One region of the Kerstersia similis genome, then DNA from elsewhere that is predicted to be linked to it. Evidence: predicted binding sites of a transcription regulator. Region 1 holds the regulator's gene; the other holds the start of a gene.
The links. The regulator NrdR, encoded in region 1, represses ribonucleotide reductase genes. The targets are predictions, from matches to a motif close to CACNANATNTNGTG.
Positions count from the first base shown of each region.

Region 2: nrdH (glutaredoxin-like protein NrdH) is a predicted target of NrdR. The motif match lies at 1,205-1,218, and genes of this name have one in related genera.

Region 1 is NZ_CBCSIQ010000022.1:43,608-53,261, forward strand. It holds gene ACNA1V_RS13300 (anhydro-N-acetylmuramic acid kinase) at 1-485, opposite strand, end outside; gene ACNA1V_RS13305 (M23 family metallopeptidase) at 490-1,920, opposite strand; gene tyrS (tyrosine--tRNA ligase) at 2,152-3,384, shown strand; gene ACNA1V_RS13315 (hypothetical protein) at 3,475-3,714, shown strand; gene ACNA1V_RS13320 (YbhB/YbcL family Raf kinase inhibitor-like protein) at 3,885-4,541, shown strand; gene glyA (serine hydroxymethyltransferase) at 4,923-6,167, shown strand; gene nrdR (transcriptional regulator NrdR) at 6,275-6,769, shown strand; gene ribD (bifunctional diaminohydroxyphosphoribosylaminopyrimidine deaminase/5-amino-6-(5-phosphoribosylamino)uracil reductase RibD) at 6,848-7,978, shown strand; gene ACNA1V_RS13340 (riboflavin synthase) at 8,146-8,778, shown strand; tRNA gene ACNA1V_RS13345 (tRNA-Ser) at 8,911-9,001, shown strand.
Region 2 is NZ_CBCSIQ010000001.1:194,752-204,405, forward strand. It holds gene nrdE (class 1b ribonucleoside-diphosphate reductase subunit alpha) at 1-359, opposite strand, end outside; gene nrdI (class Ib ribonucleoside-diphosphate reductase assembly flavoprotein NrdI) at 341-745, opposite strand; gene nrdH (glutaredoxin-like protein NrdH) at 865-1,086, opposite strand; gene ACNA1V_RS00760 (hypothetical protein) at 1,493-1,858, shown strand; gene ACNA1V_RS00765 (CynX/NimT family MFS transporter) at 1,978-3,186, shown strand; gene ACNA1V_RS00770 (NUDIX hydrolase) at 3,269-4,189, opposite strand; gene ubiM (5-demethoxyubiquinol-8 5-hydroxylase UbiM) at 4,210-5,385, opposite strand; gene ACNA1V_RS00780 (AI-2E family transporter) at 5,652-6,734, shown strand; gene ACNA1V_RS00785 (cold-shock protein) at 7,025-7,231, shown strand; gene ACNA1V_RS00790 (MerR family transcriptional regulator) at 7,381-7,785, shown strand; gene ACNA1V_RS00795 (hypothetical protein) at 8,038-8,697, shown strand; gene ACNA1V_RS00800 (LysR family transcriptional regulator ArgP) at 8,791-9,654, opposite strand, start outside.

The sequences.
Region 1 (9,654 bases):
GCGTGAAAGACGGGCACCAGCGGGGCGCCCTGGCCTCCGGCAGCGATATCGCGCCGCCGGAAATCCGCAACGACAGGAATATTGGTCAATTCAGCCAGCAGCGCCGGGGCATTCAATTGCACGGTGTAGCCGATATCCGGGCGGTGGCGTATGGTCTGCCCATGCGCGCCGATGGCCGCAATGTCGCCGGCTTCCGATTCGCTCAGGTAGAGCACTGCGGCAACCGCCTGGGCATAGGCCTGGGCAATCTGCAAGGCAGCGGTTTCAGCGCGATGGATTTCATTGTCGCCGGGCAGGTTAAGCGCCAGCAGTTCGTCGCGCAGCGCGGCAGGGTAGGCCTGGTGGGCGTGCGCGATCAGGCGCAGCTGCTGCGGGCCGCTGATTTCAATCTGGACGGCGTCCACGCCGTCCAGGCTGGTGCCGGACATGATGCCGATGTAAGAACGCCCGCGGCGGGCGCGGGCGTCGGGATGAGAAGCCGTCATGAGGTCAGTTGGCGGAGGCGATCTGGGTGCTGTTGTCATCCTGCAGGGCTTGCTGATCCTGCATGTCCTGCTGGAACTGGGCCAGCATCCGGATTTGCGATTGATACGGCGCGGTAGCGCGGGCAAAGGCCTGGACTTCGGCAGCCGTCAGCTTCTGCGTGATAGGCAATGAGGCCGACAGCGGATCGACAGGCACCCCCTGGACGCGGAACTCATAGTGCAGGTGCGGCCCGGTAGCCCAGCCGGTGGCGCCGACATAGCCGATCTGTTCGCCCTGGCTGACGCGGCGGCCTTTGGTCATGCCGGCTGCCAGGCGGCTTTGGTGTGCATAGAGCGTGGAATAGCCGCCAGCGTGCTCGATGATGATCACGTTGCCATAGCCGTTCTGCCAGCCGGCAAAGCTGATGGTGCCGTCGCCGGTGGCGTGAATCGGTGTGCCGCTCGGGGCGGCGTAATCCACGCCTTTGTGGCCTACCCATTTGTTCAGGATCGGATGCTGGCGCATGCCGAAGGTGGAACTGATGCGGCTGAACTTCAGTGAGGTGCGCAGGAATGCGCCACGCAGGCTGTTGCCTTCGAAGTCATAGTAATTGCCGCGCTCGTCGCCATTGGGGGAGTACCAGGCAGCACTGTGCTGCTTGCCGCGATTGGTGAACTCCACGGCCAGGACGCGGCCGGAACCCACGGGCCGGCCTTCGAACATGCGTGCTTCATAGACGACCCGGAATTGGTCGCCTTGGCGGATGTCCTTGAGGAAGTCGATGCGGCTGCCGAGGATTTCCGCGATCTGCTGCGTAATGCCGTCGGGAATGCCTGCGCGATCGGTGGCGCCGAACAGCGAACTGCGGATTTCACCCATGCCGACGCGTACCTGGCGTTCCGGCGTGACTTTCAGTTCCTTGGCGCTGAAGCCGTCGTCTGCGCGGCGGACTTCCAGCAGTGCGGTGACGGGCTGGCTGTTTTCCGTGGTTTGCGGGGTATGGATGTAGCGCAGCCAGTTCAGCTGGCCGTTTTCGTCCAGCGACGCCTGCAAGGAACGGCCAGGGTAGAGCCGATAGATGCTGCGGGCATCCGGTTCGTGCGTCAGGAAAGCCAGCAGGCCCGGTTCGTCGATGTGGAGGCGCTTGAGCACCTGAGCCAGCGTATCGCCGCTGCGGATGCGGGTTTCATGGACAAAGTCTGCTTCTGTGGCAGCTTCATCCGCATTGGTCAAGGCCAGCGGCAGGGTTTCGCTCAGCATGCGTTGCTGCACCTGAACGCTGTTATCCTTGCTGGGTTGAACCATGCCGATGGCTGCTGCCGCGCCGAACATGGCGAAAGCGCCCAGAAGGGCGACTCGGCGGAAGCGGCTGGAGAAGTTGTTGCGTGGCTGGCTCGATCCGGAAGAACGGAGAGTCCGTAGCCTGTTTTGCGTGTCGGGAGACCTGCCGGTCATCGCTGGAGCCCTATTGCCAAGGTTTGGGAACAATGCATGGCAGACCAGGTGGCTCCAGGAGAAGTTCCCGCGAGTTGGCCAGGCTGCCAGAATAAATTCGAGGGGAGACTGCGAAGCAGAAATCTCCTGGCGCGTTATGATTGCCGGGAGAATTGCGCGACAAGGTGCGATAACACCTTGAATTTAGCCTTTTTTAACATGCTTACAGCCGCCAAGGCTACCATTTACCCAATGTCCTCATCTTCTGAAACAATTTCCCCCCAAACTCAGGATGCTCTGAAGATCATCCGCCGCGGTTGCGATGAGTTGCTGGTTGAATCCGAACTGGCTCAGAAACTGGAAAAGAGCCGTGCCTCGGGTGAGCCGCTGCGGATCAAGCTGGGGCTGGATCCTACCGCGCCTGATATCCATCTGGGCCATACCGTCGTTCTGAACAAGCTGCGCCAGCTGCAGGACCTGGGCCATAAAGTCATTTTCCTGATCGGCGATTTCACCGCTACCATCGGCGATCCTAGCGGCCGCAACAGCACTCGCCCGCCGCTGACGCGCGAGCAGATCGAAACCAACGCCCAGACCTATTATTCCCAGGCCAGTCTGGTGCTCGACCGGTCTCGCACCGAAGTCCGCTATAACTCGGAATGGTGCGATTCGCTGGGCACGCGCGGCCTGATTCAGCTGGCATCGCGCTATACCGTGGCGCGCATGATGGAGCGCGACGATTTCACCAAGCGCTTCAAGGGCGGAATTCCCATCTCGGTGCATGAGTTCATTTATCCGCTGCTGCAGGGGTATGACTCGGTGGCGCTCAAGGCCGATATGGAGCTGGGCGGAACCGACCAGAAGTTCAACCTGCTGGTGGGCCGCGAATTGCAGAAGGAATATGGCATGGCGCAGCAATGCGTGCTGACCATGCCGCTGCTGGTCGGTACCGACGGCGTGGAGAAGATGTCCAAGTCCAAGGGCAACTACATCGGCGTGACGGAAGCGCCGGATTCCATGTTCGGCAAGCTGATGTCGATTTCCGACACGCTGATGTGGAAATATTACGAGTTGCTTTCTTTCCGGTCGCTCGAAGAGATTGCTGGCTTGAAGGCGGAAGTCGAAGCCGGCCGTAATCCGCGGGATGTGAAAGTGCTGCTGGGCCGTGAGCTGGTGGAGCGTTTCCATGGTGCGGCTGCAGCGGAGTCGGCTGCCGAGGCATTTGATGCCCGTTTCCGTGATGGCGCCGTGCCGGAAAACATGCCGGAAGTGACCATTGCCGGCGCGCCGCTGGGCATTGCCAAGGTCTTGCGTGAAGCGGGTCTGGTGCCTTCGGGTACCGAGGCCAACCGCAACATCGAGCAAGGCGGTGTGCGGATTGATGGTCAGCGAGTGGAAGATCGCGGGCTCACGCTCGACGCCGGCGAATATGTGATTCAGGTAGGCAAGCGCCGCTTCGCGCGGGTGACTTTGGTCGCCGCCTGAGATTGCCGCGCCTGAACAGGCGTTTTGCCGGTCTGGCGGGCTGTGCGGCCCGCCGGGCAGCAAGCATGATCCTGGGCAGCACTGAGTTGGATGGAAATCCGGTTCAGGGCTGCCCAGGATTTTTTATTGCCGGTGCCGTCACGATGGGCGGGAAAGAGGGGTGTTCGAGAGGCATGGGCCGGTGTGCCCGGCCTGGGGGGCAAGCTGTGCCTGCCGGTGTTCCAGGGAGCGTGGCAGCACCGAAAAGGCGTATTTTCCTTATTTTCTGATGATGATTTTTACCTGCAAAATGACGTCTTTTTTACGATGAAAAAGAATATTTTGCTGTAGGATAACGTGCGGTTGCCGGTTTTGCAGGCAGCCGGGCGTGTCGCCTTGGGCGGGGCGCAATGTTCGTTTCCTAGTGCTGGGCGGCGCCGTGGCAACCCGGGTTGCCTTCTTGAAGCCGCAGTCGCATTTGTCCAGGCCGGCGTCCAGCCATTCCACGAGGAGCTGTTCCCATGAAACTCGCAAGTCTTTCCTTTGCCGATGGCGCACCGATTCCGGAGCGCCATGCCTTCGGCAAAATGGCTGCAAAATCCAAGGTCGAGCTGGCGGATAACTTCAATCCGCAATTCGCCTGGAGCGATGTGCCGGAAGGTGTGAAGTCATTCGCGTTGCTGTGCGTCGATTCGGATGTGCCGAGTGTGCCCGACGATGTGAACGTGGACGGACGCGAGGTGCCCGCCGACCTGCCGCGTACGGATTTCTTCCACTGGGTGCTGGTGAATATGCCGGCCCGTTTCCGTACGCTGGATGAGGGGCATTTCTCCAATGGCATCCGGGCGCGCGGCAAGCCCGGCCCGCATACCCACATCGACGGCGTACGCCACGGAATCAACGACTATACCGGTTGGTTTGCAGCAGATCCTGACATGTCGGGCGACTACTATGGCTACGATGGTCCGTGCCCGCCCTGGAATGACACCCGCGTGCATCGTTACGTGTTTACCGTGTATGCCCTGGATATTGAAGCGCTGGATTTGCCGGAACGGTTCGGTGGCCAAGATGTGCTGCAGGCCATGAATGGCCATGTGCTCGCCAGCGCGTCCTGGACGGGCACCTATACCCTGAACCCGGAACTGGCACCGGTGCGCATCGGGCCGCCGGCATCCTGAAGCCTGCGCCAGGATGGGGGTGGGGTGTGCCCCTGCGCGCGCTCCCTGCCATGGCGGTTGCGTCATGTGCGGTGCCTGATCCCGGTGGCCGTGGCGCACAGGCGGCGCGGCAGGCGATGCTGGTGCGTGTGCCGGCGTTGGCATGAGGCCGACGTCCGGCTGGCAGGAAGCAGGCGTGAGGCACGCTTGAGGCAGGCATCAGGCTGACCCAGGTTCGGCGAGCGCTTTTTTCGCCGGGTGCGCGCAAACGTGGCAGTTTGGCACACAAGCAGGGTTTTTTTATGCCCGATCGCTACCGGATGGTGCATTTTGCCATGCCCGGCGGGGTAAACTAAGTAGCTTCTTCGTGTTTCACCACGCTATTGAGCTCAGGACCCCCAAATGTTTGATCGCACCCGTACCCTCGATAAGGTTGACCCTGAACTGTGGGACGCCATCCAGAAGGAAGACGTTCGCCAGGAACAGCACATCGAGCTGATCGCTTCGGAAAACTATGCCAGCCCGGCGGTGATGCAGGCCCAGGGTACGCAACTGACCAATAAATACGCAGAAGGTTATCCCGGCAAGCGCTACTACGGTGGTTGCGAGTTCGTCGATATCGTCGAACAGCTCGCCATTGATCGCCTGAAGGAACTCTTCGGCGCAGAAGCCGCCAACGTGCAGCCGAATTCCGGCTCCCAGGCCAATCAGGGTGTTTACAACGCCGTCCTGAAGCCGGGCGACACGGTGCTGGGCATGAGCCTGGCGGAAGGGGGCCACCTGACTCACGGCGCCAGCGTCAATTCGTCGGGCAAGCTCTACAACTTCCATCAGTACGGCCTGGATGCCAACGAAGCGCTGAACTACGAACAAGTCGAAGCCCTGGCACGTGAACACAAGCCCAAGCTGATCGTGGCGGGTGCATCGGCCTATTCCCTGCACATCGACTTCGAACGCCTGGCGCGCATCGCCCATGAAAATGGCGCGCTGCTGATGGTGGACATCGCTCACTATGCCGGCCTGGTGGCCGGTGGTGCGTACCCCAACCCGGTACCGTACGCCGATTTCGTTACCTCCACGACCCACAAGTCGCTGCGCGGTCCGCGCGGTGGTGTGATCATGATGAAGGCCGAATTCGAAAAGGCCGTCAACTCCGCCATCTTCCCCGGCATCCAGGGTGGTCCCCTGGAGCATGTCATTGCCGCCAAGGCCGTGGCTTTCAAGGAAGCGCTGGATCCGTCCTTCCGCGACTACGCCGCTCAGGTCGTTAAGAACGCCAAGGTCATGGCGGAAACGCTGGTCAAGCGTGGTCTGCGCATCGTGTCCGGCCGTACCGAAAGCCACGTCATGCTGGTTGACCTGCGTGCCAAGGGCATCACGGGCAAGGAAGCCGAAGCGGTGCTGGGCCAGGCCCACATCACGGTGAACAAGAACGCCATTCCCAATGATCCGGAAAAGCCCTTCGTCACCAGCGGCATCCGTCTGGGTACCCCGGCCATCACGACGCGCGGTTTCGGCGAAGCCGAAGCCGAGCTGACGGCCAACCTGATTGCCGATGTGCTCGACAATCCGCATGACGCCGACAACATCGCCAAGGTGCGTGCCCGCGTCAGCGAGCTGACGGCCCGTCTGCCGGTCTATAAGTAAGCCTGGGTGCTGGGCGCTGCCTGCCGGGCAGCGCCGGTCCCGGAGGAACGCGGCTCGTATCGGATGCGAGTCGCGTTTTTGCATTCTGGAAACAGGAGAATGACAGCGTGAAATGCCCTTTTTGCGGCCATCAGGATACCCAGGTGCTGGATTCCCGCGCCATGGAGGAAGGACAGACCATACGCCGTCGGCGCCGCTGTCTGGCCTGCGAACGCCGTTTTACGACTTTCGAACGCGCTGAACTGGACTTGCCCTACATTGTGAAGCGCAATGGCAGCCGTACCGATTACGACCGTGCCAAGCTGCGCGCCAGCCTGAGCCTGGCCTTGCGCAAGCGGCCGGTTGCCACGGCAGATGTGGATGCGGCCGTTGTGCGTATCGAAGAGGCACTGATGACCAGCGGCCTGCGTGAAGTGCCCAGTTCGCGGGTAGGGGAGTTGGTGATGCAGGAGCTCAAGAAACTGGATCAGGTGGCATATGTGCGCTATGCCTCGGTTTACCAGAGCTTCGAGGATATCGGTGAGTTTGTCCGCGCCATCCGTGCCATGCAAGGGCCGCGTGAGGACGGCGTGAAAGACAAGGCGCCGCAAGACAAGGCCTGAGGCTGGCGCGCTCAGACGGTTGGCGTCACGCTGCATCACGGTGGCTGTCGTGGCTGGCGCGGCGGGAAAAGGAACAGAATGCAGGATCAGGATATTGCCTGGATGCGCCAGGCGCTGGCTTTGGCCGAGGAAGTGACCAACATCACGACGCCCAACCCCAGGGTGGGCTGTGTCATTGTGCGTGATGGCGTGGTGCTGGGAGTGGGCGCCACACAGCCTGCAGGCGGGCCGCATGCCGAGGTCCGGGCGTTACGGGATGCGGCGGCTCGCGGAGCCGATGTGCGCGGCGCCACGGCTTATGTGACGCTGGAGCCCTGCAGCCATTTTGGCCGAACGCCGCCCTGCTGCGATGCGCTGGTGGCGGCAGGCCTGGGGCGTGTGGTGGCGGCCATGGGTGACCCGAATCCGCTGGTCAATGGGCGCGGCATGGCGCGTTTGCGGGCGGCAGGCATAGAGACTGCATCCGGGGTATGCGAAGAGGCGGCCCTGGCGCTCAATATCGGTTTTGTGGCGCGGATGAGCCGAGGTACCCCTTGGGCATGGCTCAAAACCGCTGCTTCGCTGGATGGGCGCAGCGCGCTGGACAATGGCCGGTCACAATGGATCACCGGGCCGCAGGCGCGCGAGGATGGCCATCGCTGGCGGGCCCGCAGTTGCGTGGTCATGACCGGTATCGGCACGGTACTGCACGATAATCCCAGGCTCAATGTGCGGGCGCTGGAAACGCCCAGGCAGCCTCGCAAGGTGCTGATAGACGGAGAACTGCGTCTGCCCGAAGACGCCTTGCTGATCGAAGGTGCGCCCTTGCTGGTGTTTACGGCCAGCGATGACGCGGCCAAAGCGGAACGTCTGGTGCGGCGCGGGGTGACGGTGATCCGGTTGCCGGGAGATCGGCCGGGCACGGTGGATTTGCCTGCCGTCATGCAATGGCTGGCGCAGGATGGCGTCAACGAGGTGCATGTCGAGGCTGGTCCGGGCCTGAATGGCGCCCTGTTGCGTGCTGGGTGCATAGATGAATTGATTTCCTATGTCGCGCCCGTGTTGTTGGGCGATGCGCAGCCCATGGCGCGCTTGCCTGCGCTCGATGATCTGGCTCAGGCGCAGCGTTTTGAATTCACCGATATGGCGCGCCTGGGAGCCGATCTGCGCTTGCGTGCCAGGGTGGCGGAAAACTGGAATGCCTTGCGTGATCGGGTGCGCCTGGCCTGAACTCGCCTGGGGGCAAGAGTCCGGATTCCCCGATGCGGGCCGCGGTGGCAACGGATGGGGCAGTGGGTGGAGTATTCTTCCAGAATTGCAATGCGCCGGCGGGAGGCTCGCCGGAATCAAGTGGGAGGGGGCGCCCTTCTTCATGGAAATATTCAGCAGGAGCAGTCATGTTTACTGGAATCGTTGCCGCAGTCGGACATATTGAAACCGTGGCCCCCCTGGGGGCGGATGCCAATGCCGGGGTTCGTTTGGCGATACGCGCCAACGCGCTGGATCTGTCCGATGTCGCGTTGGGAGATTCGATCGCCATTCAGGGCGCTTGCATGACGGTGGTGGAAAAAACCGATGCGGGTTTTCTGGTGGATGTATCGCGTGAGAGCTTGAGCCTGACCGTCGGTCTGGATGCGCCGGGAGACGTCAACCTGGAAAAGGCGCTGCGTGTGGGGGATTACCTGGGCGGCCACATCGTATCAGGGCATGTGGATGGTCTGGGCACGGTGGTGCGCTTCCAACCCGTGGGGGAATCGCACGAGCTGGTGTTGCGGCTGCCTGCCAATCTGGCGATTTACCTGGCATACAAGGGTTCGGTGACGGTCAATGGTGTCAGCCTGACCGTGAACCGGGTGCAGGACTTGCCGACGGGTTGCGAAATTTCCATCAACCTCATCCCGCATACCGTGGCGGTCACGACATTGCGTCACCTGCATGCAGGGGACAAGGTCAACATCGAAATCGACACCATCGCACGTTATGTGGAACGCATGGTGGGTGTGCGCAACCAGATTGCCGTCACGGATTAAGGCCCGTCCTGAATTTTCAGGGCATGGCAGCAGAATTTCGTCTTGCGCGGTGAAAAAGCTGCAGACGATAGCGAAAGTTTGCTAGAATTACGGATTCTCGTGATCCGTAGGGTTTCCCTGCGGCGCGTAGCAGGACAGGTGGCCGAGTGGTTGAAGGCGCACGCCTGGAAAGCGTGTATACGTGAATAGCGTATCGGGGGTTCGAATCCCCCTCTGTCCGCCAAGAATTTCTTATAAGCCGTTGATTTCTTTGTTGAAATCAACGGTTTTTTATTTTCAGCCCCACATGCGGCCCCACATTATGCAGCGGCTTGAGGACGTTGCAGCAATGTTGCGTACGTGTCTGTGTTCTCTGAATGGGCATCACGCCAGCGGCGGTGATGTTTATGAAGCACACAGGAAGAGCCCACCCCACTACCGCAGCGGCCTCGCGTAGTCGGGGGGCGTTCTGGTGGCCACCAGCGGTCAAGTTTGCTCGATTTGCTGAGCTGAAATTTATTTTTCATGCCGTGCCTACGCTGATAGTTCAGGGTCAAACTCTGCGCATCTGTGCAGGGTGTGGATGGTTGTAGTGCCAACTGTGGCGATACGCTGGCGGCAACGGTTAGCGTAAAAGCTGTGGCACTCTGCGCAGCTTCGTCGGTCGTCTAGCTGGCTGTCTCGGCTAGCAAGCCTGTCGGCCAGGGCGGCGGCTTGCTGGTCGGCTATGCCCTTAGCCTGAAACGCTTGTACGCGTCGGGCATGTAGTGCCGTTTCCTGCTCGGTGTTTGCCGTATGCACCAGCCGTAAAGTAGGCCGCTCAATTTTGGGGTTTTGGGTACTTGCGACTGTGACACTTGCGACTCTTGCGACACTTGGGGGCGTTTTAGGCTTATC
Region 2 (9,654 bases), on a different contig from region 1:
TCGAAGGTCTTGAGCGTATAGCTGGTGTAATACTTGAAGGCACCCAGGAAGGTGGGGAAGCGGAACTTGCGCGCGTAGGCGTCGGTGAACAGCTGATGGATGAAATCCGGCGAATACTGGCGCAGCACATCGGCCTCGTAGTATTCCTTTTCCACCAGGTAATCGAGCTTTTCCTGCAGGTTGTGGAAGAACACCGTGTTCTGGTTCACGTGTTGCAGGAAATACTGCCGCGCTGCCATGCGGTCTTTGTCGAACTGGATCTGCCCCTGCTCATCGAACAGATTGAGCATGGCATTGAGTGCGTGGTAATCCAGCTCAGTATTGGTGGCGGCTTTCGGTATCAGTGTTGTCGTTTCCAAAATGCTTGCACTCCGTGGCGGACTTTGATGACGTCTTCTTCTGTTCCCAGCATTTCGAAGCGGTAAAGCAGCGGCACCTTGCACTTCTGCGCGATGATGGTGCCGGCCAGGCAATAGGCCGTGCCGAAATTGGTATTGCCGGCGGCGATCACGCCGCGCAGGCGCTCGCGATTGCCTTCGTGGTTCAGGAACTGGATGACGGCCTTGGGAACGGCGCCGACCGGGTGGCCGCCGCCGTAGGTGGGAACAATCAGGATGTAGGGCTCGGGGGCCAGCAGAAAAGCATCACGCGAGGATAGGGGGATTCGGTGGGCCGGTAAGCCCAGTTTCTCGACAAAACGCCGGGTATTGCCGGAACTGGTTGAGAAATAGACGATCTGGCCCATGGTCGGGAATCCTGTTCCTGTGGGTGACGGATGTGCTGGCTGGCCGGTTTTGTGCCTGCTGGGCATGTTTTGCCTGCCAGGCTTTGGTGCCGGCCTGGCCTGGACGCGCGGCCTGCGCGTCAGGCCAGGGTGCTGATTTTGTCGGGGCGGAAACCCGACCAATGATCCGTGCCGGCCACGACGACGGGGGCCTGCTGGTAGCCCAGATCGCGCACCGTCTGCAGTGCTTCGGCATCTTCCGTCAGGTCTATGACCTGATAGGAAATGCCCTGTTTATCCAGCGCACGGTATGTGGCGACGCATTGGACGCAAGCCGGCTTGCTGTAAACAGTAACGATCATGATTGCTATTCCTTGGAATGGTGGGGCAAACCTCCCGCTTACGCGAAAAAGAACAGGGACGTAGGCGGCGGCGGGGCGGGATGCGTGTGAGGGTCTGGAAAGGAGAATAGCAAAATACTACTAGATATAGTGTTTCTATTTTTTAAATACCATAAATGTAGTGGTTGTATTTGCGCCGGAAATGGCGCGCGAACCGCGCCAGGACTGGCTGTCGAGCCGGCTGCCCATGTGTCGCGATATTGTTACGAAGCACAAGGCCATCCCCCTTCACCAGGGAACCGACGCCCGTTCCGGCGCCGGAACCGTGGCGTGGCGGATGGTGTTCAAAGCCTGCTGAATGGCGTATTCTCTCGGCAGCGAGCCGGCACAGAGTGATGCCGGCATTTTTCTGATGCGAAGCGGTGCCATGTTTTACACCTTCCTGCTGTTTCTGATCCTGACTGTGCTGCCTTTGCTGTGTATGAGCTTGCCGGCTTTTTTGCGCCAGTTGCGTGGCACGGATGCCCGGGTGCGGCTGTGGTGGGGCTTGTGCCTGGCAGGCACGGCGCTCTGGGGGCTGGCGCTGGTAGTGTTCTCGGATAGTTGTCTGTCCTTTGGTGGCGGACAAAATGTGTGCCAATCCCAATTGAATCTGCCGGACTGGTTCCGCATGGCGGCGCTGGCTTATGTGCCGCTGGGCGGCGTCGCGGTGCCGGTTCTGTGGTTCATGGTGTTCTATGTCGCGGTGCGCCGTGCGCAGCAGCGCCGGATCCATGCGGGCGAAGACAGCTGAAATCCTGAATGCAGTTGACGCCCAGGGGGAGGGCGTTTTACCGCAGGCGTGGCGCGGCGTCTGTTTTTCTATCTGAACCAATTCAAGACTGCCCTGAGGCAGCATGCAATGGAGCAGGAATGACGGAGACAGAACAACAGACGGCAGCGCCGCGCAGCGCTCCAGCCGTTGGTCAGCGCTTTTGGTATGCGGTGCTGGTGATCTTGATTGCCAGTAATTTGCGGCCGGTATTTCCCAGTCTGGCGGCATTGCTGCCGGAAATCATGGATGCGCTGGATATGTCAGCCGCGCAGGCCAGTTATCTCACGACCTTGCCGGTCATCTGCCTGGGCGTGTTCGCGCCGTCGGCTCCCATCCTGGCGAACCGCTTCGGGGTGGAGCGCACCATGTATTGGGCGCTATTGTTGCTGACAGTCGGCTCCGCGCTGCGTTTCGTCGAATCGCCCGGCGTGCTGCTGTTGGCTTCTGCACTGGCTGGAACGGCCATTGCCATCGGCAATGTGCTGCTGCCTGGCCTGGTCAAGCGCGATTTTCCCCAGCACATGGCATTGATGACGGGCTTGTACACGACTTTTCTGTGCGCGGGCGCGGCATGTGCGGCCGTACTGACCGTGCCGCTGGCGCGTGCGTCCGAGTGGAACCTGGCCTTGGCGGCCTGGGCCTTGCCGGCCGCGCTGGTGGCGGTATGCTGGGGCATCCATCTGCGGCGCCTGCCCGCGCATCGGGCGCCGCCGCGCGCGCCGCAGCGTCCGGCAGCCGTGTGGCGTGATCCTTTGTCCTGGCAGTTGACGGGTTTGATGGGTTTGCAATCGGCGCTGGCCTATTGCGTGTTTGGGTGGTTGGCGCCTATCTTGCGCAGTCGCGGTATGGACGCGGGCATGGCGGGCGTCATGGTGTCGGTATCTATCGTGGTGCAGATGGTGGCCTGTTTGCTGGTGCCGCATTTTGTAGTGCGTTGCCGGGATCAACGCTGGATTGCCAGTGTTCTGGCCTTGTGTGCGGGCGGCGCGCTGCTGGGCCTGCTGTATTTGCCCTTGTCGCTGGCCTGGTTGTGGATGGTGGTGCAAGGGCTGGGCCAGGGAGGGCTGATCGCCTTGGCCATGACATTCATTGTGCTGCGCGCCGCCGATTCTGCCGTGGCCGCACGCTTGTCGGGCATGGCGCAGGGCGGTGGCTATATCCTGGCGGCGCTGGGGCCGTTGATGGTCGGATTGCTGCTGGAATGGACGGGCAGCTATGCCAGCTCGGGGTGGCTCTTCGGCGGTTTGGCCATTGGCGTGGCCGTGACCGGTTGGGGGGCAGGCCAGGGGCGCGTCGTGCGCGCCTGACAGCGGGATACCCGACAGGAACGCAATGGGCGCGCGGATGCCGCTGCGCCCATTGTGGTTTCAGGGTTGCTGCAGCGCTGCCTCAGGATTTCATCAGCGGCAGCCGTCCGCCCGTAGCCAGGGCGCGTTCCATCTGCACGCCGCGGCGAAAACGGTAGAGCTTGGCCGGACGTCCGCCCGTCTGCGTGGAGGCGCCGGTTTCTTCGACCAGATCCTGCTGCGCGATCAGGCGTCGGAAATTCTGTTTGTGCAGGCGTCGGCCTGCCAAGGCCTCGACGGCTTGTTGCAGTTGCAGCAGGCTGAAGCTGGCGGGCATCAGCTCGTAAATGACTGGTCGATACTTGAGTTTGGCGCGCAGGCGCGTCATGGCGGTGGCGAGAATGCGGCGATGGTCGTATAGCATGCTGCGCCCTGGCAGCAAGGGGCTGCCGGCAGTGGGCGATTCCGGCACCAGGCCGGCCTCGTAGAGCAATTCGTAGCGCGGCAGCGTCCGTTCTTCGTCCCAGATATCGTTTTCCAGGCCGAACAAGGCACAGCAGCGTTGCCACTGGCGTTCGCGCAGGCCGCGCGGCTGGGCCTGGGCCCAGGCTTGCAGGCGGGTGGCGATATCCGCAAACAGGGCGGCATTGCTATCGTCACGCCGGTCTTCCCAGGGGAAATATTCGTACCAGCTGCGCCAGCTGGCATCCAGATCCGCCGGCGCATCGCCAGCCAGAGTCAGGCCGAGATAGCTGATGGAGATGGTACGCATGTCCGGCGCGTCCGCATGGCGGCCGCGATCGGCAAAGGTGTAGAGCTGTTCGAGATAGCCCAGCGGATGGTGGGTCTGGGCTTCTACCCAGCCACGCAAGCCGGCTTGCAGCGAACGGTGCGCCATCACGAAGGGGCCGGCCGGGAAGGTCAGCCCGCCTTGGGTGGTCAGAACGGAGGGGGCCTGGCTGTCGGCGGCGGCCAGGACGGCTACCAGTTCGACAGACAGGGTATCGGAAGCCAGAGTCTGCATGGCGATGAGAGGCGTCCGTGTCAGGTCAGTCGCGATGCGACGAAGCGCTTGAACGGGCTGGCCGAACTGGCCAGGCGCAAGGTGGCCTCGCGCAGCAGGCGTCCTGGTGGCGTGTCATTGGTGAACATGGCAACCACCAGATTGGTAGAGAGAAACAGCGGCAGGGTGTGCAGCCGGTGGGCGCGTTCATAGCGCTTGAGCCAGCTGCTGTCACCGATGTCGGCATTGCGGCGAGCGGCGGTCAGCACCTGGCGCGACAGGCTGGCGACGCTGCGCAGGCCCAGGTTGAAACCATGGGCGGTCACCGGGTGCATGCCGACGGCAGCATCGCCAACCAGCGCAAAGCGCGGTCCGGCAAAACGATAAGCATAGACGCCGACCAGCGGATAGACATGGCGGGTGCCTGCTGTTTTCATTTGTCCGAGGCGGTGGTCGAAGCGTTTGCCCATTTCCTCGGCGAAGGCCGCGTCGTCCAGCGCTTGCAGGGCCTGGATCTGGTGGTGCGGCAAGGTCAGCACGGCAGAGGCCTGGCGGCCGTTGAGCGGCAGCAGCGCCAGGGTCTGTCCGTAACCGAACCATTCCCAGGCGACATGGCCGTGGTCGGCTTCATGTTCCAGCCGGCCTACCATCATGGATTTGCCGAAATCATGCATATAGGCGCCTATGCCCATGGCGCGCCGCATCGAGGAAAAGCGGCTATCGGCGGCGACCAGCAGCCGGGTGCGCAGTTGGCGGCCATCCGCCAGGCGCACCAGCGTGCTGTCCGGGCCCGGTTCCACGCCGACCGCGCTGGCGCCGTCAAGCACTTCGATGCCGGGCCGGCCGGCCAGCGCCTGCCAGGCGGCACGCCGGATACAGTGATTGGGCACCAGCCAACCCAGCTGTTCGCTGCCACCGGCCTGCGCAGTAATGGCCATCGGATGGTGCGAACTGCCATTGAACACATGGGCGTCGCGCAGCAAGGAGATCTCGGCGTCGGGAATCAGAGGCCAGACGCCCAATTCTTCGAGCAATTGGCGCGACTCGTGCGACAGGGCGATCTCGCGGCCGTCAAAGCCGGGATCGGCCAGGCTGGCGGCTGGCTGCTGTTCAACAAGGGTGACGGACAGGCCGCCCGCCGACAGGGCGCGTGCCAGGCACAGGCCGGCGGGGCCGGCGCCGACGATGACGACATCCTTTTCCGCAGCGTGGGTCATGTGGTACTCCAGAAAGACGATAGGCGGCAGTTTAGAGCCTGTTGGCAGGCGGCGCCATGCCAGGGGCAGGCGCGCTTGATCCAGCACAAGCCGGGCTGAAGGCCGCGCCCTGCATCATACTCAATGCGCGTCCAGGACGCCGTGAGCCCGACTGCAGTCTGTTGCACAAATATGCCCGGATAAACGGGTTTTCGCTTAGTATTCACCAGCCGCGCCCAGGTTTTCCCTTAGCGGCGTTCTTCCTTATATTTTTTACAGTGGCGACTATGCGCTCTGCACATTTGCACTATCGGGTCTTCGTCCTGTTGCTGGCGGTGGTTTCGCTGGCTTTTCTCTGGCTCATGCTGCCGTTCTTCACGGCGATCTTCTGGGGTACGGTGCTGGCGGTGCTGTTCATGCCCTTGAATCAGTACATGTTGCGCCTCATGCGTGGCCGAAAGAACCTTGCGGCATTTGTGACCTTATGCGCGGCTCTGCTATGCGTGATCCTGCCCGTGGCGTTCATTACCGGGGCGCTGGTCAAGGAAATCATTGCGCTCTACGAGCGCATCAGTTCCGGGCAGCTTAATTTTTCGCTGTACTTCCACCAGATCATCAACGCTTTGCCGCCTTCCCTGCAGGAATATGTGGTGCGGCTGACAGGAGAGGAAACCGGCGGGCAGGGGAAAGTGGCATCTACCATCATGCAGATCAGCCAGTATGTGGCGTCCCATGCAGTCAGTCTGGGGCAGAACACGCTGCAATTCGTGGTGGGCGCAGGCATCATGATGTACCTGCTGTTCTTCCTGCTGCGCGATGGCACTTGGCTGTCGCAGCGCATTCGCCGTGCGGTGCCGCTGAGCGACATGCACAAGCAAAACCTTGCCCGCAACTTCACCACCGTCGTGCGTGCGACCGTCAAGGGCAACATTGCCGTGGCTGCGGCCCAGGGGCTGCTGGGCGGGCTGAGCTTCTGGTTCCTGGGGATTCAGGGCGCCTTGCTCTGGGGCGTGGTCATGGCGTTCCTGTCCTTGCTGCCGGCCGTCGGCGCCAGCCTGATCTGGGGCCCGGTCGCCATTTATTTCCTGGTCACCGGCGCCACCTGGCAAGGCGTCTTCCTGCTGCTGTATGGCGTCCTGGTGATCGGTCTGATGGACAATGTGCTGCGTCCGCTGCTGGTAGGTAAGGACTTGCGTATGCCTGACTATCTGGTGCTGATTTCCACCTTGGGCGGATTGACGCTGTTCGGCCTGAATGGGTTTGTGATGGGGCCGCTGATTGCTGCTTTGTTTATTGCTGTCTGGAATCTTTTTGTGGATATTCCGACCGCACCATCCGATCGTCATGGCCGTAATGCCCATCTTCGTTAAAGCTTGAAAAGACCAGGATTGATGCGCTTTTTGAGGGTATTACGGTTCGCACGGCGGCTTTTCCGCAGCGATTCCGGATGCCCTCGGAAATACAATTTAAAAAATTTCCGATTTTCCGATTGACTGCGGCTGAAATTCCAGTCATAGTGGAGACGCAGATGGTCAAGCGACGCGGGTTTCAGTACACCAGTCGCCCAGTGTTGGTATCTAGGTTGTGTTCGACGTCCCTTCCTTGATCGTTTCTGGCAATCCCGGGCGTTTCGCCCGTTTATTCAAGGAAGTTTTCAGTTATGGCAACCGGTACCGTTAAATGGTTCAACCCTGAAAAGGGCTTCGGCTTCATCGTTCCCGATGAAGGCGGCAAGGATCTCTTCGCTCACTACTCCGAAATCCGTATCAACGGTTTCAAGTCGCTGGAAGAAAACCAGCGCGTGAGCTATGAAATCGGCGAAGGCCCCAAGGGCCCGAACGCCAAGAACATCGAACTGCTGGCCTAATTCCGGCAAGTTCGTAGCGCTGTCACCCATCACTGGGGGATGGCGCAGAGAAAACCGCAGCCTCTGGCTGCGGTTTTTTTTATGGGGTATCCGGCTTGACATGAGATGGACGCGGCCTCTAGAATAAATCTACACCTAACGTAAGGTTTATGATGTCGCATTCTCCTGCTTTGCTGCAGATCGGTGAGCTTGCCCAGCGGGCGGGCGTCAGCCATCGCACGATTCATTACTACGAACGTATCGGTCTCTTGCGCCCCGCAGAGCGCGAAGGTGCGGGCTACCGCTATTACGACGAGCAGGCCGTGCTGCGTCTTGAGAAGATAGCAGCATTGAAAAACCTGGGTTTGAGCCTGGAGGAAATCGGTCAGGTCATAGACCTGTACTTTGATCATCCTGGCGGAATCAAGGGCAAGGAGCAGGTGCTGAAAATACTGGAAGCCCAGTTGCAGGCCACCCGTGGCAAGCTGCTGGAAATGCAGGCCTTCGAGCGTGACCTGATGGCCAATATTGCGCGCATGAAAGCCCTGCTAGACGAGGCGCGGCAGCAAGCCTGAGCCGGGACGGACGGCGTGTTGCCGTCCTTTTTTTGCCTCAAATCTACACTTGACGTCAGGTTTATTTGTTTCATGGGGAAAGAACACGGCAAATGTTTTTTCCCGTTTTCCCCGGGAGCCAGCCTGGCTGCAGCCCAGGCGTTTCAACTGCAATGGCTGAACCCGGTTCCGTTTGTTCCCCGGCGTTTCTAGCAAGGAGAGCCACAGATGCCGAAATTTCGTACGCCCGCGCTGTTTGCCGTATTCGTGTCCATGACCGGCCACGCAGCGTTTGCCCAATCCACGCCTTCCAAACCGGAGCCTCTTGCCGTGACAGTCCCATCCTCTTCAATGTCTTCCCCTGTTAACCATCCGGTTTCACCCGACCCCTTGGGGCCAGTTGCGCGCTTTGTGCCTGATACGCATGTACAAGTGCTGCAGCGGACGGTGCGGGTGGACGGAGACAGCGCGACGCTGTTCCGGCATGAGCGTCGCGATGGTCGCAATGCTGGATTGGCGGGCGAGCACTTCAGCGCCGTAATGGCAGCGGACGGCACGCTGAAGGGGTTCGCCAATATCTCCCTGGACCTGGCCGGCAAGCCCTTGCCGTCGCGTGAGCGCAGCGAACAAGTTGCGCGCGAATTCCTGCATGAGCTTGCCCCGGATTTGTTGCCGCGTATGCAGATCAGCTGGATAGACCCGCATGATGAGCCGATCCGCGTGTGGCAAGACGGCCGTAGTACAACCGTGACCTTAACTGGCATGAAGGTGAAAGCGCGCAACCTGGCGGACGGGCGCTGGTTTTGGGTGATTGTTGGCAGCGATGAAAAGCCGATGGTGTTTGAGCGCGATATCGTCTGGATAAGCTTTCCCGGCCATCGCCAGACTGAAAAATGGCTGCATGACAGTTGGCTGGGAAAGCAGCGCGGCTGAACGGGGCATCCGTGCGCGGTGGATCGGGCGAGCGGGTTTGCCATGACTCGCTCATGCTACGGGCCGGGTACGCCACCTTGACAGCGGATGCGCCTATCGCAGTGCGCTCGCCGAGGCCTCGCGCAGCGCCTGCGTGATCTGCTGCAAAGTGACTGAGCGGATGGCGGCATGTTGCCAATACAACGGCACATCCAGCCAGCGGTTCGCGTCCAGCAGGCTGAGCGTGCCATCCTGCAGGCCGGGCGCGATCAGTGATTCGGGTGCCAGGCACCAGCCCATGCCGCGTGCGGCGGCCTCCACGAAACCCTTGGAGGTGGGAATGTAATGGATGGGTGGCGTCAGGCGGGCGCGGGTGATCCGGCGCACGAAGCGCCATTGCAGCGCGTCCTTGCGGTTGAAAACGATCATGGGGGCAGCCGCGAAAGCCGCCGCATTCAGGCCGGCCCCGAAGTAGCGTTCGCGCAACCCGGGGGCGGCAATGGCGCGGTAGCGCATTGTGCCCAGTGGCTGGACACTGCAGCCCTGCAAAGGCTGCGGGTCAGCGGTGACGGCACCCAGCACCGAGCCGTCGCGCAACAGGTTGAGCGTATGGTCCTGGTCATCGACACGGATATCGAAAACATGGCCATGGCGCTGGTGCAGCAAGGCAAGGGCAGCCACGAACCAGGTTTCCAAGGAATCGTCATTGACGGCGATGACGATGGGGTGAGTGCTGCCCGCCTGGTCTGCGGGCAGGAAGTCGGCGAGCGCCTCGGCCTGCAGCGCCTGCATGGGGCGCACGCGCCGCAACAGGCGTTCCCCGGCCGGTGTGGGCCGGCAGGGCGCCTGGCGGACGATCAGCACCTGGCCCAGCCTGTCTTCCAGCGCCTTGATGCGCTGGGAAATGGCCGATGGCGTGACGGCCAGGCGCCGTGCGGCCGCCTCGAAGCTGCCTTCTTCCAGTACGGCAGCAAATGC